4 regions of the Thioalkalivibrio sp. ALJ2 genome follow, and region 4 is predicted to be linked to each of the others. Evidence: predicted binding sites of a transcription regulator. Region 4 holds the regulator's gene; each other region holds the start of a gene.

Region 1 (7,876 bases), on a different contig from region 4:
ACGCGCTTGCCCCGGATGTCGCCCCGGTGTTCGAGATAGGTCTGCAGGTCAGCCAGCAGCTGCGCGGGGTGCTCCCGGTCGGTCAGGCCATTGATCACGGGGACCGAGGAGTGCTGGGCGAACAGTTCGATCTTCTCGTGTTCGTAGGTGCGGATCATCACGCAGTCCACCATGCGCGAGAGCACACGGGCCGTGTCCTCGATCGGCTCGCCGCGGCCCAGCTGGGTGTCGCGCGGGGACAGGAACAGGGCGTTGCCGCCCAGTTGCTGCATGCCGACCTCGAACGAGACACGCGTGCGGGTCGAGGACTTCTCGAAGATCATCCCCAGCGTCTTGCCGCGCAGGATGTCGTCGTGGTGCTCGCCCGCGTGAGTCTGGCGCTTCAGTTCGACGGCACGTTCGAGCAGGGCGCGTGTCTCGTTTGCGGACAGGTCGTGGAACGACAGGTAATGGCGGGGCTTCATGCCTGGGCCTCCCGGGAATCTTCGGATACGAGCAGGGTGTCGACCAGATCGGCCACGGTGCTGGCGATCTGGTCGACCTGGGCGTCGTCCACGATCAGTGGTGGCAGTAGCCGGATCACCCGCTGCGCGGTCACGTTGAGGATTAGCCCTGCGTCGAGGGCGGCCTGAACCAGTGTTCCGGCCGGGCGATCCAGCTCGATGCCGATCATCAGCCCGCGTCCGCGCACGGCGACCACCCCCGGTTTGTCCTCGAGCCGGTCAGCCAGGCGGCGGCGGAGGATCTCGCCCTGTCGCCCCGCTTCCTCGCACAGGCCCTCGTCCTGCATCACGTCCAGCACGGCCAGGGCCGCCCGGCAGACCAGGGGATTGCCACCGAAGGTGGTGCCGTGGGTGCCGGGGGTGAACAGGCCGGATGCGCGTCCGGCTACCAGGTTTGCCCCGATCGGGATGCCGTTGCCCAGGCCTTTTGCGAGTGATATCACATCGGGCGTGATGCCTTCATGCTGGAAGGCGAACCAGTGTCCGGTGCGGCCGATCCCGGCCTGGATCTCGTCCAGCATCAGCAGCCAGTCGTGCTGGTCAGCCAGTTCGCGCAGGCGCCGCAGGTATCCGGGCGGGGGTACGTGGATGCCGCCTTCACCGGTGATGGGTTCGACCAGGATGGCGACCACGTCCGGATCGTTGCTCAGGGCCGCGACGGCCTCGGCATCGCCATGGGGGACGTGCACGAAGCCCTCGACAAGGGGTTCGAATCCGGCATGGATCTTTTCGTTGCCGGTGGCCGACAGCGTCGCGAGCGTGCGCCCGTGGAAGCTGCCGTGCATCACGATGACCTTCGGCTTCGCGATGCCGCGGCGGCGGGCATGCAGCCGGGCCAGCTTGATGGCCGCTTCGTTGGCCTCGGCGCCAGAGTTGCAGAAAAAGGCCTGCTCCATCTGTGCCAGCGCGCACAGGCGTCGCGCGAGCTGTTCCTGCAAGGGGATGCGGAACAGGTTCGATGTATGTACCAGCGTCTGAGTCTGATCGCAGATCGCATGCGCCACTTTCGGGTGGGCGTGTCCAAGGCCGCAGACCGCGATGCCGGACAGGGCATCGAGGTAGCGTTTGCCCTCGGTATCCCAGAGCCAGGCGCCTTCCCCCCGTTCGAAGGCAACCGGCAGCCGGCTGTAGGTATTCTGCAGGACATCACTCATTAGCAAAGCTCTCCCAAATGAAGAAGCCGGCGAGCGAGCCGCCGGCTTCTGCCCAGGGTGCCGCACTGGGGCGGCCCCCAATCGCGTTATCGCGACTTATTTCATCTGCTGGGCGACAAAATCCCAGTTCACCACGCTCCAGAAGTTCTCCAGATACTTCGGGCGCGCGTTGCGGTAGTCGATGTAGTAGGCATGTTCCCAGACATCGCAGGTCAGCAGCGGGGTCTTGCCATCACGCATCGGATTGGCCGCGTTGGAGGTGTTCACGATCTCCACCGAGCCGTCGCTATTCTGCACCAGCCAGGTCCAGCCGGAGCCGAAATTGGCGACCGCGGCCTCGTTGAACTTCTCCTTGAAGCCATCAAACGAGCCAAAGGCGCTGTTGATCGCGTCGGCCACCTTGCCGGACGGCTCGCCGCCGGCGTCCGGGCCCATGCAGTTGAAGTAGAAGGTGTGGTTCCAGACCTGGGCGCCGTTGTTGAAGATGCCGCCGGCCGGGGCCTTCTTGATGATGTCCTCCAGCGAGGCATTCTCGAACTCGGAGCCGGGCAGCAGGCCGTTCAGCTTGGTCACGTAAGTCGCGTGGTGCTTGTCGTGATGGTATTCCAGCGTCTCGGCGGAGATGTGCGGCTCCAGCGCGTTCTTGGCATAGGGCAGATCGGGCAGTTCGTAGGCCATGAAAGACTCCTTGTAAGAAAACATGCGAGACTGCGGCTGGCCGACCATTGGTGGCCGCGCCAGTAAACCCGTCAACGATAGTCACGTTGCTCGGGTGATGCAATTTCCGATGATGCGGCTTGGTTATCGTTCAGCCAACGTTTGCGGAAGTGTGAAGGAGCCACGGCATGTCCGCGCACGATGCCGATCGACAATCGGACGGCGCCCCCTCGTCGGTGGGTGCGAACCCCTCGCGCAGTGCCTACGCCTGGCGCGGGCGCATTGGGCTTTTCCTGGGCCCGCTCCTGATGCTCGCGTTCCTGGTTCTTCCAGCTCCAGAAGGCGTTGCACGCGAGGCATGGTGGGTGCTCGGGTTGACCCTTTTTATGGCGACCTGGTGGATTACCGAGGCCTTGCCACTACCCGTAACGGCGTTGCTGCCGATTGCCCTGTTGCCGCTGCTCGGCGTGATGCCGATGGACGCGGCCACCGCGCCCTACGCCAATCCCATCATCTTTCTGTTCATGGGCGGTTTTGCGATCGCGCTGGCGGTACAGCGCTGGGGACTCCACCAGCGGATTGCGCTCGCGATCGTCAGCCGGGCGGGGGATCGCCTGCATCGCCTGGTCGGGGCCTTCATGCTGGCCACGGCGGGGCTGTCGATGTGGGTCAGCAACACAGCCACTGCTGCGCTGATGTTGCCGATCGCCCTGTCCGTTCTGGCGCTGATGGATCGTGATACGCACATCTCGGGTAACGGCCTCGGCGCCGATTCGCGCCGCCCCGCACTGGCGCTTCTGCTGGGGATCGCCTTTGCCGCCAATATCGGGGGCATGGCGACGATCATCGGCTCTCCGCCGAACGCGCTGACCGCCGCCTATCTGGGCGACCGGCATGGCATCGAGATCGGTTTTGTGCAGTGGATGATGCTGGGCCTGCCCCTGGCCACCGCGTTGCTGCTGCTGGCCTGGTGGTTGCTGACGCGCTGGGTCTTCCCGGTTCATCGAGTACGCCTGCAGGGGTTGCAGGCGATGATGGACCAGCAGCGCGCCGAGGTCGGGGTCTGGTCTCGGGCCGAATACCGGGTCGCCGGCGTCTTCCTGCTGGTAGCGCTGGCGTGGCTGTCGCGCCCCTTTCTGGAAGGTCTCCTGCCGATTCATCTGACGGATGCCGGGATTGCCGTCCTGGGGGCCGGGCTGCTGTTCCTGCTGCCCTCGGGCGCAGCAGACCAGCGCCGGCTGCTGGCCTGGGACAATACGCGCGAGCTCCCCTGGGGGGTGCTGCTGCTGGTCGGCGGTGGTCTCAGCCTGGGTTCGGCCATCGAGGCGAGCGGCCTGGCGGAGCTGGCCGCCGAGGGCCTGGGCGCCGCCCAGGCATGGCCGCTGCTGCTGATCATTGCCGGGGCCGTGGTGGTGACCATGTTGCTGTCGCATGTGACCAGCAACACAGCCACCGCTGCCACGCTGCTGCCGCTGGTGGCTGCGCTGGCGATGCGCATGGATATTCCCGTCGTGCTCCTCGCGATCCCCGTGGCCTTTGCCGCCTCCGTGGCCTTCATGTTGCCGGTCGCGACCCCGCCCAACGCGATCGTGTTCGCCAGCAACCGGCTGCGGGTGATCGACATGATCCGTGGCGGGGCGCTGCTCTCCCTGGTGGCAATTGCCATGATTACGCTTGCGGTCTACGCCCTGGCGGAGGCCATCCTGATGCAGGGCTAGGCCTGTCTCCCGGCCTTTCCGGCTTCCTGTGATATCCCTCAAGTTTTATGCTTCGCCGCCGCTATCGACGGTGAACTGCCGCAGCAAGGATGCCGCTGGCCCGCAAAGCCTTATTGGGGAGAGTCTTCAACATGTTCGATAACATCCGAATCGGGGTCCGGCTGATGGTCGGGATTATCACGGTGGTGCTGCTGGCCGTGATCCTGACACTCGTAGTCGTGATGAACAGCCTGGGCACCATGGCCGATCGTGCCGAACAGCGCGAGCTGACCGATCTGGCCGCGCAGCTTGTCGGTCGTCTGGACCAGGAGGCCGCGCGCGCGACCGCGATGGCAGAGACCGTGGCGAAAATCCCCGACGTGCAAGAGGCGATGGCGACGGGCGATCGCGAGCGTCTGGCCGAGATGACCGTTCCCAGCTTTGAATCGCTGAACGAGCACTACGGGGTGGACCAGTATCAGTTCCATACCCCCCCGGCCACTTCGTTCCTGCGCGTCCACTCCCCCGACAACCACGGCGATGACCTGTCCGACTTCCGGCAGACCGTGGTCGACACGAACGACAAGCGCAACGCGATCTCGGGGCTGGAAGAAGGCGTGGCGGGTCTCGGGATCCGCGGGGTGGTACCCATCGAGCACAACGGCGACCACGTCGGCTCCGTGGAATTCGGCCTGTCGTTTGGTGACAGCTTCTTTGAAGAGTTCACCCAAGAAACGGATTCGCCGGTTGCCCTCTACCTGCGTGATGGTCGGTCGTTCAACCGCTTTGGCGGTACGATCAGTGGCGAGTCCACCTTCAGCGATGCCGAGATGCGCGAGGTCATGGAGGGCGAGGAGCTGGTGCGAAACGTGACCTATGAAGGCACCCCGATGGCCGTGGTCGCGCGTCCCGTTACGGATTTCTCCGGTGACGTGGTCGGCGTGCTGGAGGTCATGGTGGACCGCAGCGCGTATGTCGCGATGGCGCGCAACGCGACCGGCACGGTGGTGGCGGTTGGCGTGGTTGCCGTGGCGCTTGGTGCCCTCCTGGCCTGGCTCCTGACCCGAAGCATCGTTCGTCCCCTGAATCGCACGGTGGCCCGGCTGAACGATATCGCGGGAGGCGAGGGCGATCTGACCCGTTCGCTGGAGGTCTCTGGCAAGAACGAACTCGGAGAGCTGGCGGAGGCGTTCAACAACTTCGTCAAGAAGATCCGTGGCCTCGTATCCACGGTCGCGGCCGGTGGCGATCAGGTTGCCGCAGCGGCGAACGAGCTGTCTGCGACCAGCGAGGAGACCAACGAGCAGGTGCGGCGACAGAAGTCGGAGATCGATCAGGTCGCCACGGCCATGAACGAGATGACGGCAACGGTGCAGGAGGTGGCCCGCAATGCAGCGGATGCCGCCGCCGCGGCACAGAACACCGACCAGGACGCCAACGAGGGTCAGCAGGTGGTGCAGCGTACCGTGGCTGCGATCAACGCGTTGTCGCAGCAGGTGGATGGCGCCGCCGAGGTGGTCAGCCGCCTGTCGCAGGATGCCGAGGAGATCAACAAGGTCCTGGAAGTCATCGGCGATATCGCCGATCAGACCAACCTGCTGGCGCTGAATGCGGCGATCGAGGCGGCGCGTGCGGGCGAACAGGGCCGCGGTTTCGCGGTGGTTGCCGACGAGGTGCGTACCCTGGCCAGCCGCACGCAGGACTCGACCCACGAGATCCAGCAGATGATCGAGCGGGTGCAAAGCGGTACCCGCGAGGCGGTGCAGGCGATGGAAGATGGCCGTTCCAAGGCGCACCAGAGCGTGGAGCAGGTCAATCTCGCGGGCGAATCGCTGACCGCGATCACGCAGTCGGTCACGCGCATCAGCGACATGAATACGCAGATCGCCAGTGCCGCCGAGGAGCAGTCGACGGTGGCCGAGGAGATCAACCGCAACGTCGCCAATGTCACCGAGGTGCTGGATCAGACCGCGGCCGGATCGGAACAGATCCGCAATGCCTCCGAGGAGCTGTCCAAGCTGGCCTCGGAACAGCAGCAGCGGGTGGGTCAGTTCAAGGTATAAGCCCCGAGCCAGCTGACGCCAAGCCCGGGACCGGAGACGGTCCCGGGCTTTTTTGTGGCCGGCTTACTGGCTCTCGGTGGGCGGAAACAGGCGCTCGCCGTTCTCCCGGGCGATCATGCGCTGGACGTTCGCGGGTAGCTGCTCGAGCCAGGCCCGGGTGCTGTCCTTCAGCACCGTGAAGTGCTCCCAGCGGGCCAGGCTGAAGGTGTCATTGCCGATCAGGAAGCGACCCGGATAGTCGAGGAACAGCTCGAACCAGTCGGCGTCGATGATGCCCCCGGGATTGATGCGCGGGTTGCGCATGGAGACATCCATGACCATGTTCGGATGCCGCTCCAGGTAGTCACGAACCAGTGGCGGGTAGGCATAGGAACCGGCGTGCGCCCAGAGGATGCGTACCTCGGGCTGGACGGCGTAGGCATGGTCGATCACGGCAGGGTCGCCATGGATCACGATCCACAGATCCCGCTCGACTGCCAGTGCCAGCAGGTCCTCGAAGCCGCGGGCAAATCGGTCATCGGCCTGTATGTGCAGCTCCCCGATCCCGCGCCACTGGACCTGGCTTCGGTCGAGTATGGTCTCGACCTGTTCCCGCAGGCCGTCCTCGTGCATCCAGTCCATCTTGCGCCCCAGGCGCTGGGAGATCTCGAGAAACGGGACGATGCGCGCATCCACCTCCGGTTCCAGCGCTTCGATCAGTTTCGAGCGCGGGGACATGATGATCGCGGACTGGATTGAATTTTCTTGCAGCGTGCGCGCGACGGCCTCCGGCGGGAAGTGTTCCATCTGCCGGTCGCGGTAGTGCAGGTGGGCATCGAACAGGGGTTCAAGTGCCTGGGCAGAGGCTCCGCCAAGCAGTGAGCCGAGCAGCAGGGTCGCAGCCGGAAGAATGAACAGACGGGGCAGTCTTCGAGGGCGGTTCAGGGCAGCCATCCAGCGGGTTCCTCGGGTACGGGAACCCCAATCTTATACCGTGCTGTGCCGACAGTCCCCGAGTCGGTGGCCTGTCGCGGTCAGGCGCGGGAGTCCCCGGACACCGCGGCATCTCCGGAGCTACCGTCCGGGCGGTTCGGGTCAAAGCGCTCGCGCAGGTATTCGCCGATCGCATCCGACTCGTACAGCCAGCGTACCTGGCCGTCCGGTTCCTCGATGCGCAGGCAGGGCACCTGCAGCTTGCCGCCCTCGGTCTGCAGCTCCTCGCGGTGAGGGCCGGCCGCCTGGGCATTGCGCAACTCGATGTCGAGCGACAGCCGCTGCATGGTACGGCGGGCCCGGATGCAGAACGGGCAGGCCGGGAAATGGTAAAGCGCGAGGTGGCGCGTCTGTTCGTCAACGCGGGCCTGGTCGGCGGGGTCGCGTTCGATGCCGCGCGGGCGCGACAGGCGCTCGCCAATCAGCATAAACGGCGTGAGGATCAGGCGTACGCCGCGGAAAAACCATCGGATCAGAAATCGCATGCGCGAAAGGATGCCACAAGCCCCCTGGCGGGTGACAGAGCCCGCATCGGGCGTGGCACGTCACGGCTGGCCGAAGTCGAACTCCCAGGGGTCTTCCGCCGGGGCGTCCAGCAGGGACGGACGCAGGCGGATCACGGTGTAGCCTGCGGCCTCCAGGTCATCCAGCCGGTCCGGTGCGGCCGTGGCCACCTCGACATGCTCGGGGAAGGCATCGGGCTCGAGATCGCGCCAGCCGGCGAAGGTCCCGCAGACCACGACGTTGACGCCGTCATCCATCACCAAAGACTCGATCTCGGCGTGGAGCGAGCCATGCGCCACGGCCTCGGCGCGGGTGAGAGTGAACTG
Region 2 (7,876 bases), on a different contig from region 4:
GCCAATTCGGACGGACCGGCTAATGCGCATCAGTATTCAGTGGCTGCGGGACTGGCTGCAGATCGACGAGACCCCCGAGGAGCTGGGCCACCGCCTGACCATGGCGGGGCTGGAGCTGGACGCGATCGAGGCGGCGGCACCCGCGTTCAGTGGTGTGCGCGTGGGCCGGGTGGCGAAGGTGGAGCCGCATCCGGATGCCGATCGCCTGCGTGTCTGCCAGGTCGATGTTGGGGAGGCCGAACCGCTGACCATCGTCTGCGGCGCGCCCAATGTGCACGAGGGCATGGTGGCGCCGGTCGCCGTGGTTGGCGCGGTGCTGCCCGACAACTTCAAGATCAAGAAGTCCAAGCTGCGAGGCGTCGCCTCCGCGGGCATGCTGTGTTCGGCACGCGAACTGGGCCTTGCGGAGGACGCCGAGGGCCTGCTCGCACTGCCCGCGGACCTCAAGATCGGCGCGGATCTGCGCGCGGCACTGGGCCTGGATGATCACATCCTGGAGGTGGACCTGACCCCGAACCGCGCCGACTGTCTCGGGATGCGGGGGATTGCCCGTGAATGCTCGGCGCTGCTCGATCGGCCGCTGAACGAGAACGTGGCCGAGCCGGCCGGGGCGGAACTGGACGCACGTGTTGCGATCCAGGTCGAGGATACCGAGGCCTGCCCGCTGTACGCGGCGCGCGTGCTCGACGGTCTGGATGCGCGTGCGTCCACGCCTTTGTGGATGACCGAGCGCCTGCGGCGGGCCGGGGTGCGTCCGCTCAGCGCAATCGTGGATGTCACGAACTACGTGATGCTGGAACTCGGGCAGCCCCTGCATGCGTTCGACGCGGGCCGTCTGGGTGACACCATCGAGGTGCGCTGGGCGCGCTCCGGCGAGGCGCTGACCCTGCTGGGCGGGGACCAGAAAGTCGAGCTCGCCGAGCAGGACCTGGTAATCGCCTCGGCCACCACTGCGGTGGCGCTGGCGGGGATCATGGGCGGCGCCGACAGCGCCGTGGATGACGACACGACGCGGGTGGTGCTCGAGTGTGCCCACTTTGCCCCGCTGGCACTGGCCGGGCGCGCGCGGGCCCATGGCCTGCACACCGATGCCTCGCATCGCTTTGAACGTGGTGTGGATCCGACCCTGGTCGAGCGGGCTATGGAGCGTGCTACGCGTCTGTTGCTGGAGATCTGTGGCGGGCAGTGCGGGCCGGTGGAGCGTGTCGGCGAGCTGCCGTCGTCTCATTTCGACCAAGCGATTCGACTGCGCCGGCCCCGCATCGAACGGCTACTGGGGACGACGTTCGCGGATGAAGAGGTCGAGCGCATCCTGGGCGCCCTGGGTTGCCAGGTCGCTTCCTCGGATGACGGCTGGCAAGTCCGGGCCCCGCGTGCCCGCTTCGACATGGAGCGCGAGGAGGACCTGATCGAAGAGCTGGCGCGGGTGCATGGCTACGACCGTCTGCCGCAGCGCCTGCCGTCCCCGGTGGCGCCGGCCGAGCGGCCACCGGCCTTGCGTGGTCTGCGCGATCAGTTGGCGAGTCAGGGGTTTCACGAGGTCATCAGTTTCAGCTTCATCGATGCCGAGGCCTCGCGGTCTTTCTATCCGACGGTGGAGCCGCTGGGCCTGGCCAACCCGATCTCCAGTGACTTGGCGGTAATGCGCCCCGGCCTGTGGCCCGGTCTGGTCGCCACGGCGGCCTATAACCAGGCGCGCCAGCAGCCGGACCTGCGCCTGTTCGAGCATGGCCTGCGATTTGTGCCGGATGCCTCCGGCCTGCGCCAGGAGCCGCGTCTCGCGGGCCTGCTGGGCGGGCGGGCGCAGCCGGAGCACTGGGAGGCCGCGTCGCGCCGCGTCGACTTCTTTGATGCCAAGGGTGTCGTCGAGGCACTTTGTGCCTCCGTGGAGGCGCCGCTGGGCTTTCGCTCGGAGAAACATCCTGCGCTCCACGACGGGCAGTCCGCGCGGATTATGGCGGGTGATCGCCCCATCGGTTGGGTCGGGCGTCTGCACCCGGCGCTTTGCAGGCAGTTCGATGTCGAGCCGGTGTATCTGTTCGATCTCGATGCGCGGGCGATCCTGCGCGCACCGGTCGCCCAGTTCGCGCCGCTGTCGCCATATCCGTCGATCCGGCGTGATCTTGCCCTGGTGGTGCAGGCGACCGTTCCGGCCGGTGATGTGCTGAACGCGATCGAAGAACTGGGGCTGGAGCTGGTGCAGGATGTCCGGCTGTTTGATGTCTACCAGGGCAAGGGCTTGAATCCGGACGAGAAGAGCCTCGCTTTGGGCTTGATTTTGCGGGCTTTTGATCGCACCCTAGGCGAACAGGACGTGGCAAGCGTCACCGACAAGGTCGTCGAGCATCTGCACGCTCGCTTCCAGGCAACCCTGAGGCAGTGATTCCATGGCAGCAGTGACGAAGGCGGATCTTGCCGCCACGCTGAACGAAGAACTGGGCCTGAACAAGCGCGAGGCCAAGGAATTCGTCGAGATGTTCTTCGAGGAGATGCGCCAGTCGCTGGAAGAGGGCGAGGGCGTGAAGCTCTCCGGCTTCGGCAACTTCATCCTTCGCGACAAGAACCAGCGGCCCGGGCGCAATCCGAAGACCGGCGAGGAAATCCCGGTCTCGGCGCGGCGCGTCGTCACCTTCCGCCCGGGGCAGAAGCTGCGCGAGAGGGTCGAAAGCTATGCTGGAAGCGAGTAACCACCAGGAACTGCCCGCGATCCCGGGCAAGCGCTACTTCACCATTGGCGAGGTCGCCGAGCTGTGTCAGGTGAAACCTCACGTGCTGCGCTACTGGGAACAGGAGTTCCCGATGCTCGAGCCGGTCAAGCGGCGGGGCAATCGGCGCTACTACCAGCGCCAGGACGTGATCCTGATCCGCCAGATTCGGGCCCTGCTGTACGAAGAGGGCTATACGATCAATGGCGCGCGACAGAAGCTGTCTGGCGACGAGGCCAAGGGTGATCGCCAGCAGGCACGCCAGATCATCCAGGATACGATCTCGGAGCTGGAATCGGTGTTGCGTGTATTGCGCGCCTGAGAGGTCTTCTGGTCCGGGTCCTTTCGTGGGGGCAGGGAATCGGATATGATTCGCGGCTTCGGGGCGTAGCGCAGTCTGGTAGCGCATCTGCATGGGGTGCAGAGGGTCGCAGGTTCAAATCCTGCCGTCCCGACCAAGTTCAACGACTTGAAGGATATTCTTCAGGTGAAAAAAGAGGCCGCATCGAGCGGCCTTTTTTGTGTCTGGAGTGAGGGAAGAGACTGGCCTCGTCTGTTACTCCATCGAACGCCGGCGCGCCTCGCGCTGATAGTGCAGCAGGGCGATGTTGAACTGCCGCTCCAGCCACTGGTTCATGCCGGTGACCTGGAAGCCGGCATACACGTATCCGTCGCGCGGGCTGCGACGGCGATTGGCCAGACGCAGGTCGCCGCCCAGGCGTTCGCCAACTTCGGGCAGTAGCAGGTTCTCGAAACGCATCGGGGTCCCGATCTCGATTGTTTCGACCCAGTCTTGTGGTACCTCCACGCACATCCCCTGGGCCGAAAGATCGGCCAGGTCCCCGATACCGGGCTCTTCCCATTCGCGGTACTGCAATTCGACGCGCGGGCGCTCGCTGATCGGGATATGGACGCGAAAGGTCTCGCGTCGCTGGAGATATTCCAGGGTCTCGGGATAGGGGCAGACGTAAAGGGCCCCGGCGTCCTCGCGTTCGATGCGCGAGACGGCGGTGGAGAAGCGTACGGCCACCCCGCGCAGGCTGGCGAATACCCGCATGCCAGTGCCTTCCTGGGCGTGGCGATTCGCTTCGATGGGCGTGAGTTCGTCGAGGAAGAGCTCGCGTGCACCGGAATCAAGGCGAACCAGCGCGGAGTTGTACAGCGGGCCATCGTCGTCGAGGCGGACGTTGACGAGGGTGAGCTTGTGATCCAGATCCTTGAGGATGCCGGCAATCCGCTCCGGCTTGTCGACGGTGTAGTCGGTCTCTCCCATACGTGGCGTTGTTGTAATTATTGGGCCAAGCCGCACGGTACTGCCGAGCGGTCCGGAATGCCAGCCCCGGGTGTGAGGCGGAGAAGGGCGGAGAGGTGTCGCGCAGAGCGCGCGCGGGTCATGCGCGGGTGATGCGCCGACCGGTACGGCTGCCGGACTGGGTGCGGCCGTAGGGGTCGTAGGTGGGAGCCGGGCCGGGTTCCTCGCCGCGCAGGATCTGGATGGACATCTCCACGCGACGACGGTCGCGATCGATCAGTCGGGCATTCCCCTGGTTGAGGGTATTGCAGCGCTCCACCGAGCGGCGTAGCGCCTGCCAGTGGTCGTCCAGCTCGGCGCCTCCCTCGAGCCGACCGAACAGCCGTGCAAGTCCCTCGGGCGTATACGTTTCGCCGGCGGCCTCGATCGTCTCGCGCTGTCGCCGGCTTTCGGTTTCGAGTTCCTGCAGTAGCGTCTGCTTCTGGGCCACGACTTCACGCAGGGTCTCGGCGGCCCGTGATTCCACCGCACGGGTCTCCTGCAGCAGGATGTCCTCCATCTGGTGGCTCAGCCGAATCGAGGCCTCCAGCGAGCGGAGGAAGGCGTGGCGTTGTTCGGGCGACATCGTCGGGTCTCTGTTAGCGCAACAGGCTTTCCAGCTCGATCATGCGATCGGCTAGCTGTTCGTTGTCTACCGGGTACTGACCGTTGGAGATGGCCTCGCGCAGCTCGGCGACTCGCGCCTCGTCGAACGGGGCGTTGCTGGCGGCCCCGGAGGCGGCGTTCATTGCCTGCGCCGCGCCGGTCAGGGTGACAGAGTCATCCTGACGTACGGGTGAGGATGCATTGCCCTGGGCGCCTGCGTCGGGGCGAGAGGTCTCATCGCGGCCCTTCACGCTCGAGCTGTTGCCATCCGGGCGCAGGCCGGGGGAGTTCGGGCCTTTGATATCCATTATTCGGTTTCCTGTTTTTGCAATTCTACTGCAGGGGTTAGCGGCAGCACCGGCTGAAACTGTAGCCCCTTGAGCTGTGAATTTTCGATTCGCTTCACAGTTTGTGGATGGTGACGAGACACACCGCCATTCTACAGGGCAACGCGTACATGTCCGGACTCGAGCACCTCGCCTTCCACGACGCGTCCGGACGAGGTGTTCTTCACGCGGATGCGATCGCCCAGGATGCCATTCTCCAGCGCCTCGCCCTGCATGCGGATCACCACCGAGCCGTTCTCGGCCAGGATGGTGACGCGCTGGCCGCGGCTGACCACCTCGCGCTGGGTGACGTGCTGCTGGCCCAGGATCTGACCGGGCCGGATGTTGCGCCGGGTCTGCAGCCCCACCAGTTCGCCCTTGTTCTCGAAATAGCTCCCCGCATGGCGAGAGGTCTGAATTCGCTTGGTGCGCAGATCGCCGGGGAGGATCGTGTGCTGGCGTCGCAGGCTGCGGCTGGCGACCAGCACCTCGGCGTAGCGCTCGACCGTGACTGGCACATAGATCGACCAGCTGACGGGGGTCTCGCACTGAACCTGTACCGCCGTATTGCCATCGCGTCGCCCGCCGGGCGGGAACCGGGTCTCCAGTGCCTCGCTGCATCGGGCCAGGCGCAGGCGGTTGTCCAGCCGGCCGATCTGAATCTCTACCGCTTCGTCGCCTGGTGTGAGGTTCAACTCCTCCTGGATGAAGTGCTCCGCCGCCAGGCGGATGTTTTCCACTGCCTCGATCTCGGCCTGTGCCGCAATGGAGACCAGGGCCAGAACGACGCCCATGGCGGCCGAAAGCCACCAGGAGCGAATGGAAGGTTTGCGTGCTGACTGGTTCATTGGTCTGGATGCGCGTCGGCTTGTCAGGACTCGAGAGGTTTGCAGAGACGTGCAAGCAGAAAACATGCCAGGCAATCAGGAGCGTACCCTCAAGAGTCACAGCGGCCGGCCGTTATCGGGTCTAGAACGCGTGCAATCGGCATGCGACGGCGGGTTGTGGCATGACAGCGTCGGTCTGCGGGGTGCACACTGGGGCCGGCGAGTCGAGGTGGCTGGCCGCTGGGCGAGGGGGAGAGCAGGACAATGAGTCAATTCATTGACGATGTGAATCAGCGCACCCAGCTGGTGGGGCAGAACCGTATGGAGCTGCTCCTGTTTCATTTGGGGAGCTCGCAGACTTTCGGTATCAACGTATTCAAGGTGCGCGAGGTGATCCCGTCGCCGCCGCTGCGGCAGATTCCCGGATCGCTGAGTGTGGTGCGTGGTGTGGCTACCCTGCGTGGCGGAACCGTCCCCATCATCGATCTGGCGCGCGCGATGGGGCTGCGTACCGCCGTGGGCGAAACGGGCGACCACAAGGTGGTGGTGACCGAGTTCAACCGGTCGGTACAGGGGTTCTGGGTGTCCGCGGTCGACCGGATCGTCAACGTTAACTGGGAAGACGTGAAGTCCCCGCCTCGTGGGACCGGGCGCGAGTCGTTTCTGGTGGCGGTCACCGAGATCGACAACAAGCTGGTCGAGATCATTGACGTCGAACGGGTACTGTCGATCGTCAACCCGTTGCCATCCACGGTATCCGACGCGGTGCGCGCGGAGGCCGAGGAAGAACGCGCCAAGCATGGACAGCGCAAGATTGTGATCGTTGATGACTCCGTGGTCGCGCGCAAGCAGATCGAGGGTGCGATCAAGGGCCTGGGCTGGGAGTACGTGGTCTTCAAGGATGGTCGCGAGGCGCTGGATTTCCTGGAGGAGCAGGCCGAGGCCGGCACCGTGGACGAGGTGGTGGAGCTGGTGATTTCGGATATCGAGATGCCGCGCATGGACGGCTATACCCTCACCGCTCGAATTCGTGCGAACGATCGCCTGAAAGGCCTCCGGGTTCTGCTGCACTCGTCACTGAGTGGGGAGTTCAATACGGATATGGTCAAGCGTGCCGGGGCCGACGCCTTCCTGTCCAAGTTCAACCCCGACGAGCTGGCCGAGGCTGTGCTTGACCAGACCCGCAAGGACTGATGCCGGTGCCTGCGCCGTTTGCGTTAGTCGACCGAGTCGACCCTGGCGGCATGGAAGCGGTAACGGATTGCCGGCCGCATGAACATCAGCGGCCATGGCGCGCCGCATCGATCACCCGTTGGGATGCTGTCGGCGTCCGCGCGGTTGCACGTATACTGCATCCGTCCGGCATGGGGGATCGCGTGTTCCCCAGTCGGGTTTTCCGACACGCTGTCAAGGATTCGTCATCAACGTGCCCGTCCGCCCGTACCGTCGACTTTCAAGGATGACTTCGTGATCGACTCGCGTGACTACGAGGAGTTCTCGCGTTTTCTTTCCGAGTGCTGTGGCCTGGTGCTGGGCGACAGTCGTCAGTATCTCGTGTCGAGCCGACTGTCGCGGCTGCTGGACGAGTTCGGCTACAAGAGTGTGCCGGAGCTGCTGCACGCAATGCGCCAGGCGCCCAACCCGCGCCTGCGCACGCGTGTGATCGACGCGATGACCACGAACGAAACCTCCTGGTTTCGCGATGGCTTCCCGTTCGAGATCCTGCGCCATGTACTGCTCCCGGAACGGGCGGAGAAAGGCGCAGGGATCAAGGTCTGGTCGTCCGGCTGCTCCAGCGGACAGGAGGCCTACAGCATCTCGATGGTGGCGTCCGAGTGGGAGGAATCGCGGCCCAAGCGTGTGGTGCCGGTATCGATCCTGGGTACGGATCTCTCGGAGAAGATTCTGGACGATGCCCGGCGCGCGGTGTACGACGGGCTGAGCATCGTCCGTGGCCTGAGCGAGGCGCGGCGCGCCCGCTTCTTCGAGACCGTGGCGGAGGGCCATCGCGTACGCCCGGAGATCCAGCGCCGCTGCCGTTTCCAGAAGCTCAACCTGATCGACAGCTATGCGGCGCTGGGCAAGTTCGACATCGTGTTCTGTCGCAACGTGCTGATCTAT
Region 3 (7,876 bases), 220 kb from region 4:
AGTAGAAATACGGCGTGTACAGCGGGGCCAGGCTCTGCCCCAGTTCCACCCCCTGAAACTCGCCCAGGGACCAGCGCACCGATTGCAGGGCCTCGCGCAGCGGCATCACCGTGCGCGAGGCAATCAAGGCCACCGACATCACGGCGAACGGCACAAACGCCACGAGTACCCGCTTGATCGGGGCGGGTTCGGTCTCGGTGTGTTGCGGGCTCGATGGCAGCAGAAAACCTTTGTGCGCGGCCAGTGAGATGACGACCATCGCGACGACGCCACCGACAATCGAGGGCAACTCCGGCCCGATCAGCCAGGCGACCAGGGCGTACGGAATACCGAACGCGAGCGCGGAGAGCACCGCGAATGGCACAAACTCGCGAAAACGCCCCTTCTCGTCCCCCAGCGTGGCAACCCAGGTCATGAAAATGGTGATGAACACGGCCAGCAGCGCGAGGATGAACGCCGTGCGCACCACCGCCTCCTGCACCACCGCATCGTCCAGTCCCAGCCCCGCGAAGCCGATCACCACCGGCGTACCCGCCGCGCCAAACGGCACCGCGGTACTGTTGCCGATCAGCGCGATCGCCACGGCCTTCAGCGGCTTCATGCCGAAATAGACGAGCAGGGGTGCCGCCAGCACGGCTGGAGTCCCGAACCCGGCGATACCCTCCACGAACCCGACCAGACCCCAGCCCAGCAACATCGCCAGCACGCGCGGATCGCGCGACACGCTGGCGATCACCGACTGGATCGCATCCATGTGGCCGGTTGCGATCATCACGTTCAGCACCAGCAGCGCGACGGCCACAATCAGCATGACCTCGACAAACACCACGCCCGCATCCAGCAGGCTCGCGCCCAGCACGGCCCCCGGCATCTGCCAGACCCACAGGGCAATAACCAGTGTCGCCAGATAGGCCAGTGGCGCGGCCTCGTAGGCCGGCCTGCGCAACGGGACCAGCCAGACAAACAGCACCACAAACGGCACCAGGGCCACCCAGAAAAGCGTCATGCGTGCGACATCCTCGAGAAAACGTTATCGGGAGAGTATCGCCTGTCCCGCGCAGAGGCCCACTGCGTCAGATCAATCGCGCGTATCCTCCTGATCCGGATGAACACGCCCAAAGCGACCCATGCCCCACCAAAGCATGCGATGGCTCAACCACCAGACCAGGGCGCAGCCGGCCATCAAGACCGCCAGCCACACATAGGGATGGACCAGGTCCTGCGGACGGGCCCAGGGCCCTAGAACCCAGTTCACGTTCGCCTCGGGCGTCGACAGCAGGTACGACACCAGCAAGACGGCCCAGCCCACCAGGATCCACAAACGCCCCGCCACCGGGTCGTATCCCAGGCGCCAGACCATCCACAACAGCACCAACGGAAGCGGCAGGTGGTACAGGGAGAACAGCCGCAGGTAGAGCGGAACCTCCGGATCGAACATGTAGGCGACAAAGCCGAAGGGCGGGTTCCCCAGCAGCACCAGCCCCAGCAGAAAGTCGATCACCCACCCCATCTCGAGCAGGACCACGCCCACCGCCAGCATGCTCGCCAGGCGCCGGCTCGCCAGCCACGCCGCCGCGCACCCGGCGATCAGCGCGAGATTGGACAGCCAGAGGAAATTGAGCCAGCCATACTGGACCGCATAGACCGGTACCAGGACGCAGACAAACAGCAGGTAGGCAACCAGAAACCAGCGAGGAAACAAAGCGTAATCGCCTGACGGGGCCGGGCTCTCACTATAACGGTTCGAACCCGGAGTCACAGTGTTCCTTCACGTGCGACAGCCCGTTACGCGTATGATGAAAAGTCCATTCGACCCGCGGGAGAACCGGCGCGTGAGAACCTGGATTGCCATCAACGCCACGCTGGTACTCGCCGCCTGCGGCACCCTGCCCCCGACCGCCGAACAGGCACGCGATGTGCCCTACAGCTGCGATCGTGGCCCGAACCTGATGGCGAGCTTCAGCGACAATGAGGCCGAGCTGCGCTTTGGCCGTTCCAAGGCCGTATTACAGGCGACCGAGGTCGCCTCCGGGGCACGCTACGCCAACCCCGGCGAGCAGATCGTCTTCTGGACCAAGGGCGAAGCCGCCATGCTCGAATTCCACGGCATCTACTGGACCTGCCGCGTTCGCCAGCCCAATGCCGATGCAGCTACTCCGGCTCCACCGGCGCCACGGCACTGGAGTGCCGCGGCGGGTGTTCCTGAATAAACGCCTCCAGCCGGCCAAGCGCCTCGCCAGCACTGGAAAAGCCTTCCAGACCGCATTCGACCGAGCCTTCCAGATACGGTCGCATGCCCTCGCCAATGCTCGGCGTGTAACCCACGCCCGTGGTCGCCAGAAGCTCCGGATCCAGGCGCCCATCGGCATGGATGCGCTGGATCTGCAGTACCGCGATCCCCTCCGAGGTCACCCGGTCCTCGCGCACCAGTAACGTCTCGCCGTTATCGCACTCGGCGATCTGCAGTGCACCTTCCCTGGCCGTTTGTGCCATCTGGTGCTCGTAGCTGCGCGCCTCGGGGTCCTGCAGGATCACGCGAGCACCCTCGAAGGCCAGGGCCGCCAGCAACAGCATCCCCGCCAGCCCGAACAGCGTAGCCGCCACCCGCCGCCAGCCCAGCACATAACCGACAGCACCACCGACCAGCAAAAGCGGCGTACCCCACTCGAAGGTCCGGGCCAGCGGTACGGGCATAAAGTCGATCCCGCCGCCGAGCCCCAGCAGGGCGGTGACATAAAGCCAGACGATCCCCAGCCCGACCCCGAGCAGGATCGCGATCAGCGCGCGCCAGAACAGCGACTGCCTGCGCTCGGGTTGCGTATCGGCCATGCCCCTCTCCAATCCAGTCCAATCGGCGCAGCCTAAGCAAACACGCGCCGATGTGCACGCCGTACATCGTTTCGTGGCCTTGCAAGCCTAAAGTTTCCTCAAACCCCGCCGTTAAGCGAATGTAGACGGGAATTTCCGGCTGCGGAATCCGGCCCTTCGCCGGATCGCCCTTGTGGCGTGCGAGACCCGACAACATGGCCCAGGTGTTGAGTGTTGCCACCAACCTCCTGTCGCTCAATGCCCAGCGCCACCTGCGCCAGTCGCAGGCCGCCCTGCAGACGGCCTTCCAGCGCCTGTCTTCAGGCCAGCGCATCAACTCGGCGCGCGACGACGCCGCCGGGCTGGCCATCTCCGAACGCTTCACAACCCAGATCCGCGGCCTGAACCAGGCCATGCGCAACGCGCAGGACGGCATCTCGCTGGCCCAGACCGCCGAGGGCGCCCTGGGCTCCATGACCGGCAACCTGCAACGTATCCGCGAGCTGGCGATACAGGCGGCCAATGCCACCCTGTCGGCCTCGGACCGCGGCGCCATCGACCGCGAGGTTCGCCAGCTCCTGGCCGAGAACGACCGCATCGCGACCCAGACAACCTTTAACGGCCGTTCGCTGCTGGACGGGTCCATGGGCACCGCGTTCTTCCAGATCGGCGCCAACGCCGGGCAGACCCTCGCCATCGACCTCGGCAACAGCATGCGCAACCGCTTCGTGGGCGACATTGCCAGTGCCTGGTCCGGCGAACTGGAGGCCGCCTTCGCCGGCAATCCGCTGGAGGTGGATCAGGATTTCTCCATCCGTGTGGGCGAGCGCGACCCGGTGGAGATCCCTGCGGGACCCTATCGCTCCCCCCAGGAACTGGCGACCGCGATCGACCGCGCCCTCGGATCAACCGGCCGCGCGATCCTGACCGACGACGGCCGGCTCAACCTGATCGCCCGCGAGACCCTGACGATCTCGGGGGAGACCGCCCTCGCCACGCTCGGGCTGCCGGCCACCACCGAGCCCGGGGGGAGCCTGAACGATATCGACCTGACCTCGCGCCAGGGGGCCAGCGACGCCCTGTCACGTGTGGATGCCGCGCTGGATGCGGTCAACGCGCGGCGCAGCCAGTTCGGGGCCATCCAGAACCGCTTCGAGTCGACCATCACCAACCTGGGCATCACCAGCGACAACCTGGCGGCGGCCCGCAGCCGCATTCTGGACGCCGATTACGCGGCCGAGGTCAGCCGCCTGGTGCGCGCCCAGATCCTGCAACAGGCCGGGCTCGCCGTGCTCGTTCAGGCCAACGCGCTACCCCAGACCTTCCTGCGGCTGCTCCAGTAATCAGGGGGCCGGCGCGCCTACTCCCCTGCGGGTCGGGCCGCCGCGCCAGAGAACTCCGGCCCCCGGACATCGTCATCGGTCCAGCCACGGTCCTGGTCACGACTGGTCACCCACCATTCGTGAACGAACAGCCGAATCGGCCCAAGCACGCGTTCTTCGAAACGCGATGGCAGCGTATACGGGCCGACCTCCTCGTACTCCAGGAAGGTCGTATCGACATGGGCATTCCGGGTCGGCTCGAAGCCGGTCAGGGTGATATGCACCCGATAGAGCCGATCGGTTTCGGGGTGGATCCACATCACCACCTGATCCTCGTCCGCCTTGCCAAAGCCCGGCTGGATGGTCGCCAGCACGCGACGGTAGTCCACGCCGCCCTCGCGGCGATCCGCCAGCCGCGTCATTGAGGTCGCGCGGTGTTTCACGAAGGTCGGTCCGTAGTGGAACAGCTTGCCGGCATCGGTCGTCATCGCGGTGGCACGAATCCGGTCCTCGTCCTCGCTCCGCTCGCCGTCGTAGTACACGCGAATCTCGTCACGCTGGCGGATCACCGTCTTGGTGCCCTCCGGCCCCGTGTAATGGACTGCGTACAACTCGTCCGCCGGGCGGTAGCGCTCCTCGCCCTGGCCACGGTAGCCACCATCCGCCACCAGCGGCTGCACACGCTGAACCATTCGCCCCCACTCGCCGTCCGTAGCCTGGTTCAGGTCCCCGTCGTACTCGCGAAGATCCCCTCCGTGCGCGGCCATGGTCCGGTCGAACAGTTCCTGGGCCGTCATTCCGTCGGCGAAAGCCCGGCCCTCATCGGGCTCCGGGAAAGTAGCGGCACAACCCGCCAACAGCAGTACAGACACCACCAGAAGCGGCACTACCCATGCGCTCGCTCGCAACACCGGCAATGTCGTCTTGTTCTTCTTTTCCATTTCTGCACCCTCGAAAACCCTTTGTGTATAGTTCTTGTACAATGCGTGTACATGAAGTTCAATAGGGCATCATCAATCAACCGCTCAGGACGTACCCATGTGTGCAAATGCCACCCGGTTCCCCACCCAGGGGGCGCCCCTTGCGGTTTCCAGCGACGACGCTACGGCCATACTCGCGGCCGTCCGCGATGCCGTCGCCTATATCGAATTTGCGCCGAACGGTACGGTGCTCGACGCCAACTCGCACTTCCTCGAGACTGTCGGTCATCCCCGCGAGGATGTGATCGGCCAGCACCACCGGATGTTCTGCGACCCGGACTACGTTCGCTCCATGGAATACCGCCAATTCTGGCGGCAGCTGGCTACGGGCGAGTCCCACGCCGGCACCTTCCCCAGGGTCACGCGGGCTGGCGAGACCATCTGGCTGGAAGCCACCTACTTTCCGGTACGCGATGCCCAGGGCGACGTGTACAAGGTCGTCAAGATCGCATCGAATGTGACCGGCAAGATGGAGACGCTCCACGACCAGGCAGCCGTATTCGAGGCGCTGGATCGTTCCCAGGCGGTCATCGAGTTCACGCCGGACGGCACCATCCTCAAGGCCAACGACAACTTCCTGCAGGCCGTCGGTTACCCGCTCGAACACATTCAGGGCCAGCACCACCGGATGTTCTGCGACGACGCCTTCTACCGCGAGAACCCGAATTTCTGGCAAGACCTCGCCCGCGGGCGCTTCATGAGCGGCAAATTCCGCCGTTTCAAGTCCTCCGGCGAGGAGATCTGGCTGGAGGCCACCTACAACCCGATTCTCGATGACCACGGTCATACCGTGAAGGTCATCAAGTTCGCCACGGACATCACCGCCAGCGTGCACATGGCCGAGCGCACCCGGGAGGCCTCCGCCATCGCCTGCGAAATGGCCCAGAAAACCGCGGATGGCGCGCAACGCGGAGAGGCCTCGCTGGAGGCCAATGCGACCAACTCCGAACAGATCCGCCAGCATGTGGCCGAAACCAAATCGGCGATCGATCGACTCAATGCCGAGGCGCGCAGTATCGAGTCGATCATCGAGACCATCCGCAGCGTGGCGGAAACCACCAAGATGCTGTCCCTCAATGCCGCTATCGAAGCCGCGCGTGCCGGAGAGCAAGGGCGCGGCTTTGCCGTGGTGGCACAGGAGGTCCGCAAGCTCGCGTCCGATACCCGCGACGCCACCAGTCAGATCGCCGAGGTCATTCATGGCAACCTGCAAAGCACCCAGGCGATCGCAGAGCGCATCGACACCGTGAACCAGGTGGCCGAGCAAGGGCGCCAACAGGTCCTGTCGGTACAGCAGATCATGGCCGAGATTCGCGAAGGCGCCAGCCACGTCGTCGAATCCGTCTCCTCGATCCCGCGCACATGACCCGGCCTGCGAGAGGCCTCGCACACCCGGAAGGCAAATCCATCCGGGCAACGGGCCGCTCCTGACCATCGAAGCCCCGCCATCCCCCCTTCATTCCCTCATTGACCGCGAGGGTTCTCTCGCCTAGTCTTTCCTTTGGGTGGCGATCCCGAGCGATCGGCGGCAAACATTCCGGAACGGATCCGAATGGCTGCGACCACCCGACAGGGAGGGAAACGCCCCATGCCAGCGCGCATGTTCGGCTTGTTCGCGAGACTCGGGCCCCTGGCCGGCCTCAGCCTGTTCGGGCTGACTGCGCTGCTGCCCGCACAAGCCCTGTCTGCGGTCACCCCCGCCCCCCTGCCGCACAACACCGGCTTCTACCTCTCGCCTTATACCGCCTCCGGAGAGCTGGCCGGGTGGGTCGACGAGGCACTGGGCGAGTCCTCGCGCGACATCTCCGGGCTGGCCGCACGCCTGCTGCAAACGGCGGCGATGGCCTATGGTGCGCAGCAGTCGAATCGTCTGGGCGGCATGCTCGACCAGGCCAGCCGGTCGTCCGGCATACCCGCGATGGACTTCGGCCATGCCCTTGCCGCGGCCACCGAACCCGGCCGCACCTCGGCCGGGGGACTTGAGCAGGCCACCGCCATCCTGGGCGAGCTGGGGAGCCGTGGACTGGTGGGCGAACACGCCGGCCATCAGGTCCGGCGGCTTGCGCAGGTGCTGGAGGACCCGGAGGCCGCCGTGCGCGGCGAGCTGGAACGCCTGCAGATCGGCTCGCGGGACATCGCCGGGGTACTCCGCGAACTGGAGCGCCTCCCGCAAGGCCAACGCCGAAGCGTACTCGGAGCCCTGGACCACGACACCGCCCCGGCGCTGGAACTCCTGCTGGACGCCGGCCACCAGCGGCTTGACCAGCAGATGCACGAACTGGCCCAGCCCCGCAGCGCATCGTCCGGCTCTGCCGCCAGCGTCTTTGGCTTGCTGGCCCGTGACCACGATGCCGGGCTGTTCGGCGCCGGGGAGCTGCTGCAACGTCAGCTGGGCGATCACGCCCTGCGCCAGGGCGCCGAGCTGGGCATGGGGTTCTTCGCCCTGTTCGACGGGCTCTCGCAAACCCACCGTCAACTCGAACTGACCCCTGAGCGCATGGTGCGCTACCGCCAGTCCGCCGACCGTTCGTTCAACGACCTCGACAGCCTGCTGGTACACACCATGGTGCACTACCGCACCCGGCGCGACTTCGCCCGCGCCAGCGAGGCCGTGATGCTCCTCTACCCCGAGGCACGCCCGCGCATGGACGCCGCCCATCGCGTGGCGGGCGACATCATCACCGCCGAATGGCACCGCATGCAGCAACGCATGGACCTGCAATGGCAATAAACCCACGGAGAACCCACTGATGCGAATCCACCTGA
Region 4 (7,876 bases):
TCCAAGCTGAACCCGCTCAAGGGTCTCAAGCGCATTTTTTCGTGGCAGGGTTTGATGGAGTTTGGCAAGACCTTCGCCAAGTTCGTGCTCATCGCGGGTGTCGCGATGTCGGTGTTGTGGGCCTTTTCGGATCGCCTGCTGATGCTCGGCTACGAGCCCCTTGAGCAAGCGATCGCGCACGCGGCGCAGCTGGCGCTGGGGACGTTCGTGGCGGTCTCGGCCGCACTGATCCTGGTGGCCGCGATCGACGCGCCGTTCCAGATGTGGAACCACCAGAAGCAGCTGCGCATGACGCGCCAGGAGCTGAAGGACGAGTACAAGGAGACCGACGGCAAGCCGGAGGTCAAGCAGAAAATCCGGCAGCTGCAGCAGGAGATGGCGCAGCGCCGGATGATGGAGGAAGTCCCGAAGGCCGACGTGGTCATCACCAACCCGACCCACTACGCGGTAGCGATTACCTACGAGGCCTCGCGCATGGCTGCGCCGAAGCTCGTGGCGAAGGGCGTGGACGAGGTCGCGGCGTCGATCCGCGCGGTCGCGGACGAACACAAAATCATTCGCGTCGAGGCACCCCGGGTGGCGCGTGCAATCTACTTCACCACGGATCTGAACCAGGAGATCCCGAACGGGCTGTTCGTCGCAGTCGCGCGCATCCTCGCCTACGTCTATCAGCTGAAGCGCTCGGATGCAGACGTCGCGATGCCGGATGACCTGCCGGTGCCGGAAGACTATCTCGATCCGCAGCAGCCGCGCGGCCGTCGGAGGAACCGCTAATGGCCTTCTTCGACCGCCTGGGGACTGTCGGCAAGTGGGGCCTGGGGGCGCCGATCCTGCTGATCGCGATGCTCTCGATGATGGTGCTGCCGCTGCCGCCCATCGCCCTGGACGTCCTGTTCACCTTCAACATTGCGTTGTCGCTGGTCGTGATCATGGTCGCGGTCTACACGCCGCGGCCGCTGGAGTTCGCGGTCTTCCCGACCGTGCTGCTGGTCGCCACCTTGCTGCGCCTGGCGCTGAACGTGGCCTCCACGCGCGTGATCCTGCTGGAGGGGCATACCGGCACTGACGCCGCGGGCCAGGTCATCCAGGCCTTTGGCGATTTCGTCGTGGGCGGCAACTACACCGTCGGTCTGGTGGTGTTCGCCATCCTGATCATCATCAACTTCGTGGTGGTGACCAAGGGCGCGGGGCGTGTCTCCGAGGTCAGCGCCCGGTTCACCCTGGATTCCATGCCGGGCAAGCAGATGGCGATCGACGCCGACCTGAATGCCGGAATTCTGACCCAGGAAGAGGCGCGCAAGCGCCGCGAGGAGATCGCCAGCGAGGCGGACTTCTACGGCTCGATGGACGGTGCCTCGAAGTTCGTGCGCGGGGACGCAATCGCCGGGATTCTCATCCTGTTCGTGAACATCATTGGCGGCCTGACCATCGGCACGCTGCAGCACGGCATGTCGATGGGCGACGCCGCGACGAACTACGTGCTGCTGACCATTGGCGATGGTCTGGTCGCGCAGATCCCGTCGCTGGTGCTGTCCTCGGCCACCGCGATCATCGTGACCCGTGTCTCCAGCACCCAGGACATGGGCCAGCAGGTGTTCGGGCAGATGTTCTCCAACCCGCGCGTGCTGTACGTGGCGGGTGGCGTGATCGCCGCGCTGGGGCTGGTGCCGGGTATGCCCAATGCCGTATTCCTGGGTCTCGCCTCGCTGGCCATCGGATCGGCCTACCTGATGCAGCGGCGCGAGCGCGAGCAGGCCGTGGAGGTGGAGCGCGTGCCTGACGAAGCGGCGGACACCAGTCCGGAAAATCGCGATCTCACCTGGGACGACGTGCCGCCGATCGACCTCGTCTCCCTGGAAGTCGGCTATCGTCTGATCCCGCTGGTGGATCGCACCCAGGACGGTCAGCTGATGGGTCGGATCAAGGGTGTGCGCCGCAAGCTCTCCCAGGAGCTGGGGTTCCTGCTGCAACCGGTCCATATCCGCGACAACCTGGAACTGAGTCCGAATGCCTATCGCATCTCCCTGCTGGGTGTCACGGTGGCGGAGGCCGAGGTCTTCCCCGATCGCGAGCTGGCGATCAATCCGGGCGAGGTGTTCGGCACCGTTCCGGGCACGCCGACCAAGGATCCGACCTTCAATCTGGACGCCTTGTGGATCGATCCGGCGGATCGCGATCAGGCGCAGGGCGCCGGCTACACCGTGGTCGACTGTTCCACCGTGATCGCCACGCATCTGTCGCAGGTCTTCCGCGAGAACGCCCATCGCCTGATTGGTCACGAAGAGGCCCAGCATCTGCTGGACCAGCTGGCACGGCATTCGCCGAAGCTGGTCGAGAATCTGGTGCCGAAGACACTCTCGCTGTCGGTAATCCTGAAGGTGCTGCAGAACCTGCTGGCCGAGCAGGTCTCGATCCGCGACCTGCGCACGATCGCCGAAACCCTGGCAGAGGAGGGCGTGAAGAGTCAGGATCCCGGCGTTTTGACTGCGGCCGTGCGTGTCTCGCTGTCGCGCTCGATCGTGCAGGACCTTGTGGGACCGGACGATGAGCTGCCATTGATCGCGCTCGATCCCTCGTTGGAACAGCTTTTGCATAAGTCTCTTCAGGGCAGTAATGGCGAGACCGTGGGGCTGGAACCGGGCCTGGCGGAACGCCTGCAGCGGTCGGTGTCCGAGGCGGCCCAGCGCCAGGAAGCCAGCGGGCAGCCGGCCATCCTGGTGGTGGCCCCGGAGATCCGCTCCTGGATTGCCGGGTGGCTCCGCGGAGCCGTGCGCAGCCTGGCGGTGCTGGCCTTTACCGAGATCCCCGATAACCGGCGGATCCGCGTGGTGGCCACGGTGGGCCAGGAAGACTCGGCCCGGCAGGCAACGCCCACAGGTGCCTGAGACGAACAGTAGCGATCGGATACGAGAGGGAAACACTGATCAGTGTTTTCCTTGAGCGGAGCGGGAGAACAGCGATGAATGTGAGACGGTACCGGGCACGCGACATGCGCGATGCGATGCGGCAAGTGCGTGAACAGCAGGGCGAGGATGCCGTGATCCTATCGAGCCGCCGTGTCGATGGTTGGCTGGAGGTTGTCGCGGCGCTGGAAGATGGCGATGCGGGGGTCTCGGAGCGCGAGCAGCAGGCTGCGGTGAACGCGGTCCATGCCCCGCGTGAGGCGCCGGCATCCGCCTCGCGTCCGAGCCCGGGCTCGGCCTGGCCCGCGGACCCCGAGCTCGCCGCGATGCGCCAGGAGCTGCGGGATCTGCGCAGCCTGCTCACCCGCCAGCACAGCGACAACGAGGCCGCACAGTGGGCGGCGCGGCATCCGCTGGCGGCGGAGTGCAAGGCGCGTCTGATGGACCGTGGGTTCAGCGAGTCACTGGCGCGCAGTCTCGCCGGGAGTATTCTCGACGACAGCACGGTGGAACAGGCCTGGGAGAGGCTGCGCGCACGCCTTTCCGGGGCGATCGCGACCCGCCATCCGGACATCCTGGATGAAGGTGGCGTGCTGGCCCTGGTGGGGCCTACGGGGGTGGGCAAGACCACTACACTCGCACGCATTGCCTTGCGTCAAATCCGTCGTATGGGTGCGGATTCGGTTACGCTGGTCACACTGGACACCCAGCGCATTGGGGCCACGCGCCAGCTGCAGGCGTTCGCGCAGATGGCGGGCGTGTCATTGCGGGTGCTGCAGAGCCCGCGCGAGTTGCGCGACATGACCGCGCGGGCAGAGGATGGGCATCTGATTCTGGTCGACACCGCCGGGCAGGCACCTTCCACGGTGGGCGACGAGTCGCTGTTTGCCGGCTGGCCGGACCGTGTCCGGCGCGAGAGCTGGCTGGTCGTCTCCGCGACCACTCAGGCGGCGGCGCTGCGAAGGGTGCTGGATGCGTTCCGGAAGACGGAGCCATCGGCGCTGGTGCTGACCAAACTCGACGAAGCCGAACAGTTGGGGGAGACGTTGTCGGTATTGCTCGATCAACACCTTGGGCTCACGTTTGTTAGCGATGGACAGCGGATTGCCGAAGACTTCCACCGGGTCGAGACGGGCGATCTGACCCGGCGGGCGCTCGGCGAAGAGCGCGGCCCCGCGCGTCGATCCTCCCGCGATGAACGATGGACCGATGCAAGCCTGGCGGAGTTCTCGAATGCCGGCCGCAATGCGCCGTCGCCGCGCCGTACTCAGGATGCGGGCGTTCTGGAGATGATCCATCCGGTGGGGAAAGGACGCTATGCCACGCACTAATCAGCCGTTGAAGGTCATTGCGGTTGCCTCCGGCAAGGGCGGCGTCGGCAAGACCAATGTGTCGGTCAACCTGTCCGTGGCGCTCGCGCGGCTGGGCCGCGAGGTCATGCTGTTTGATGCCGACCTGGGGCTGGCCAATGCCGATGTGCTGCTCGGACTGCGACCCGAGCGCACCCTGCATGACCTGGTGACCGGACAGGTGGACGACCTCCAGGATGTGCTGATCGAGGGCCCGGAGGGGATCAAGGTCATCCCGTCGGCCTCGGGGATCGCGGCGATGGCGAATCTCACGCAGCTCGAGCACAACGGTTTGATCCAGGCATTCAGCGCCTATTCCAAGCCGCTGGATGTGCTGGTGGTGGATACGGCAGCGGGCCTGCAGGAATCCGTCACGACCTTCTGTCGAGCGGTCCAGGAGACCCTGGTCGTCGTCTGCGACGAGCCGGCGTCCATCACCGATGCCTATGCCTTGATCAAGGTGCTGCATCGAGATCATGGCATGCGGCGTTTCCGGCTGGTCACGAATATGGTCCAGGACCGCGCGGGCGCCGAGCGCTTGTTGCAGAAACTCACCACGGTTTGCGACAACTACCTGCCGGAAGTCATCCTGGATCTCGCCGGTTACATCCCGATGGACGAGCATCTGCGCAAGGCCGTACAGAAAAGGGCACCGGTCGTGCAGCAATATCCGGGCAGCCCGGCGGCCAAGGCCTTTACCGAACTCGCCCGTGCGGTCGACCGCTGGCCGGTGGCCCGTGGTGCCGATGGTGGTGTCGGGTTTTTCGTCGAACGGATGCTGCAGAGCGCATGATGGCGACGCGTAATCGCCTCCACGGATACGAGAACGTGGCCGCAGCCGGCCACGAGCAGCGCGTCGCGGAACATATCGAGCTGGTGCACCGCATCGCGCACCATCTGATGGCTCGCCTCCCTTCCTCGGTCCAGGTCGATGACCTGATCCAGGCCGGCATGATTGGCCTGCTGGAGGCCGCGCGGCAATTCGAGGGCGGGCAGGGCGCGACGTTTGCGACCTACGCCGGGATTCGCATCCGTGGCGCGATGATCGACGAGTTACGCCGCAGTGACTGGACCCCGAGGTCGGTGCACCGCAATAGCCGCAAGATCGCCTCGGCCATTCAGACCGTCGAGGCCCGTGAAGGGCGTGCGGCGCGCGGGGTCGAGGTGGCCGAGGAACTCGAGGTCCCGATCGACGAGTACTACTCGATGCTGCAGGACCATGCCGGCGCCCATCTGTTCGCGCTGGATGATCTGGGCGGCACCGATGGTGATGCGGACCGGGTGATCGAGGGGCAGGAGGCCTCGCCCTCGCGCACGATCGAGGCCGGGGAGTTTCGCGAGGAGCTGGCCGCCGCGCTGGGCGATTTGCCCGAACGCGAACGTCTGGTGTTGTCGCTTTATTACATCGAGGAGCTCAACCTGCGCGAGATTGGCGCGGTACTCGGGGTGACCGAGTCGCGCGTCAGCCAGATCCGCAGTCAGGCCGTTATCCGACTGCGCGCGCGTCTGGGCTCCTGGCTCGAAGACGGCGAGGCTTTGCAGTTATTCTGAAGGCCAAGCTCTAGTACTCATATGAATCATCTATCCCGGAGTGACCTGTGGACAAGGGAATGAAAATTCTCATCGTGGACGACTTCTCCACGATGCGACGGATCATCAAGAACCTGTTGCGTGATCTTGGCTTCAACAACACCCAAGAGGCCGATGACGGCAGCACGGCATTGCCGATGCTCCAGAACGGCGACTTCGATTTTCTGATTACCGACTGGAACATGCCCAATATGCCGGGCATCGACCTGCTGCGGGCGGTGCGTGCCGACGAGAAGCTGAAGACGATGCCGGTGCTGATGGTGACGGCGGAGGCCAAGCGGGATCAGATCGTCGAGGCGGCCGAGGCGGGCGTGAACGGCTACGTGGTGAAGCCCTTTACTGCGGAAACCCTCAAGGAAAAGATCGACAAAATATTCGAACGCATTGAATCCCAAGGCTAGTTTGGGATTCGGTGTCGAAGTCTCCTGGTCCAGACAAATGGATGGCCGGGGGATCGATCCCGGTCATCACGTTCGGGATGGGGAGCGAGCAAGGGGCTTTGGATGACAGACCAAGAACAATCGATCAGTGAGCAGCAAATCGCTCGCGCGCGGGAGCTCGTGCAGGTTCTGGAGGCAGGTGATGAGGTGGCCGCGCGCGCGTTGATCCAGGATCTGGCGCGCCCCTACGACCGCGAACTCTTCGACGAGCTCGGAAAGCTTACGCGCGACCTGCACGAGGCCTTGCAAAGCTTCCGGGGGGATTCGCGGCTGGTCGAGTTGACCCAGGCCGAGATCCCGGATGCCCGCGAGCGTCTCAATTATGTGGTCACGATGACCGAGAAGGCCGCGCACGAGACCCTGACCGCGATCGAGACGAGTCTCCCCATTGCCGAATCGTTCAGCCAGCAGGCCGGCCAACTGACGGCGAAGTGGACCCGTTTTCGCAATCGGCAACTCTCGGTCGACGAGTTCCGGGAGTTCGCTCGTGAGCTGGACGAGTTTTTTGCTCAGGCCAACGACGATACCGAAGAGCTGCGCCGCCTGCTGTCGGAGGTTCTGATGGCGCAGAGCTACCAGGATATTACCGGGCAGGTGATCCGGCGCGTGATTCAGCTCGTGACCGACCTGGAGGAGAACCTGGTCACGCTGATTCGGCTGTCCAGCGGGCGTATGGAGACGGTCGAGGCTGCGGAGAAGACGCTGGATGACGATGCCGAGCGGCGTGAGGGCGATCGGCGTGGACACGGGCCAGCAGTGCCGAAGACTCAAGATTCCGGCCAGGATGTCGTTCAAGGACAGGACGAGGTGGACGATCTGTTGTCCAGCCTGGGCTTCTAGGTAGCCCGCTGATCCCTGAATCGGCGGCTTCCCGGCGCCCACCCCTCAACGGCAAGCCTCACCGGAACGGAGAGACCGAATGGCCATCGACCCCAACGACGAAATCCTTCAGGACTTCCTGATCGAGGCCGGGGAACTGCTCGAAGGACTCAACGAGCAGCTGATCGACCTGGAACAGCATCCCGATGACCGGGATCTGTTGAACGCGGTATTTCGCAGCTTTCACACGATCAAGGGTGGCGCGGGCTTTCTGAGCCTGGATCCGCTGGTGACCGTCTGCCATCACGCAGAGGATGTGTTTAATCTCCTGCGCAATGGGGAACGTCAGGTCGACGGTCACCTGATGGATACCATGCTGCGGGTCCTCGATACGTTGAACGTGATGTTTGGCGACCTCCGCTCCGGGGTCGATCCGACGCCCGCGGAGGCCGATCTCGTCGAAGACCTGCGGCGGATGGCCAAGAATGAAGACGTGGCCGGCAATTCCGAACCCGCCGCAATCGCGACGCCAGACGTGCCCCCCGAACCGGAGCCGGAACCGGCACCCCCCGCCGAGGTGGAAGCCACTGCGAAGGCTGGAGGGGATGAGTCGGGGCTGGTCGGTGCCGATGACGAGATTACCGATGACGAGTTCGAGGCCCTGCTGGATTCGCTGCACGGCGATGGTTCGCCGCAGGCGGCCCAGGACTCCGCTACGCCGTCGACTGAGGACGCCGGGTTGCCCGGCACCGATTCGGATGCAGCCGGGCCAGGG

Evidence for each region. The regulator FliA, encoded in region 4, starts transcription of late flagellar genes. The targets are predictions, from matches to a motif close to GCTAAAGTTNNNNNNNNNNCNGCCGATA.
Region 1: a site for FliA is predicted at 4,069-4,096, ahead of F468_RS0112125 (methyl-accepting chemotaxis protein). Genes of this name have one in related genera too.
Region 2: a site for FliA is predicted at 5,864-5,891, ahead of F468_RS0112000 (chemotaxis protein). Genes of this name have one in related genera too.
Region 3: a site for FliA is predicted at 2,916-2,943, ahead of F468_RS0107800 (flagellin). Genes of this name have one in related genera too.

The regions. Positions count from the first base shown of each region.
Region 1 covers NZ_KB899559.1:140,420-148,295, forward strand. The annotation lists gene argF (ornithine carbamoyltransferase) at 1-464, opposite strand, end outside; gene F468_RS0112110 (acetylornithine transaminase) at 461-1,657, opposite strand; gene F468_RS0112115 (superoxide dismutase) at 1,754-2,335, opposite strand; gene F468_RS0112120 (DASS family sodium-coupled anion symporter) at 2,503-4,032, shown strand; gene F468_RS0112125 (methyl-accepting chemotaxis protein) at 4,164-6,074, shown strand; gene F468_RS0112130 (amidohydrolase family protein) at 6,138-7,007, opposite strand; gene F468_RS0112135 (glutathione S-transferase N-terminal domain-containing protein) at 7,088-7,531, opposite strand; gene F468_RS0112140 (DsrE family protein) at 7,592-7,876, opposite strand, start outside.
Region 2 covers NZ_KB899559.1:112,324-120,199, forward strand. The annotation lists gene pheS (phenylalanine--tRNA ligase subunit alpha) at 1-23, shown strand, start outside; gene pheT (phenylalanine--tRNA ligase subunit beta) at 23-2,383, shown strand; gene F468_RS0111965 (integration host factor subunit alpha) at 2,388-2,687, shown strand; gene F468_RS0111970 (MerR family transcriptional regulator) at 2,671-3,027, shown strand; tRNA gene F468_RS0111975 (tRNA-Pro) at 3,087-3,163, shown strand; gene F468_RS0111980 (flagellar brake protein) at 3,262-3,978, opposite strand; gene F468_RS0111985 (flagella synthesis protein FlgN) at 4,097-4,582, opposite strand; gene flgM (flagellar biosynthesis anti-sigma factor FlgM) at 4,596-4,910, opposite strand; gene flgA (flagellar basal body P-ring formation chaperone FlgA) at 5,042-5,776, opposite strand; gene F468_RS0112000 (chemotaxis protein) at 6,020-6,949, shown strand; gene F468_RS0112005 (protein-glutamate O-methyltransferase CheR) at 7,223-7,876, shown strand, end outside.
Region 3 covers NZ_KB899556.1:112,966-120,841, reverse strand. The annotation lists gene F468_RS0107820 (L-lactate permease) at 1-1,006, opposite strand, end outside; gene F468_RS0107815 (hypothetical protein) at 1,079-1,702, opposite strand; gene F468_RS0107810 (MliC family protein) at 1,833-2,210, shown strand; gene F468_RS0107805 (hypothetical protein) at 2,152-2,829, opposite strand; gene F468_RS0107800 (flagellin) at 3,024-4,151, shown strand; gene F468_RS0107795 (hypothetical protein) at 4,169-4,927, opposite strand; gene F468_RS0107790 (PAS domain-containing methyl-accepting chemotaxis protein) at 5,169-6,476, shown strand; gene F468_RS0107785 (hypothetical protein) at 6,699-7,841, shown strand; gene F468_RS0107780 (hypothetical protein) at 7,861-7,876, shown strand, end outside.
Region 4 covers NZ_KB899556.1:332,207-340,082, reverse strand. The annotation lists gene flhB (flagellar biosynthesis protein FlhB) at 1-774, shown strand, start outside; gene flhA (flagellar biosynthesis protein FlhA) at 774-2,885, shown strand; partial or broken gene flhF (flagellar biosynthesis protein FlhF) at 2,990-4,061, shown strand; gene F468_RS0108800 (MinD/ParA family protein) at 4,221-5,045, shown strand; gene F468_RS0108795 (RNA polymerase sigma factor FliA) at 5,042-5,803, shown strand; gene cheY (chemotaxis response regulator CheY) at 5,863-6,243, shown strand; gene F468_RS0108785 (protein phosphatase CheZ) at 6,346-7,122, shown strand; gene F468_RS0108780 (chemotaxis protein CheA) at 7,202-7,876, shown strand, end outside.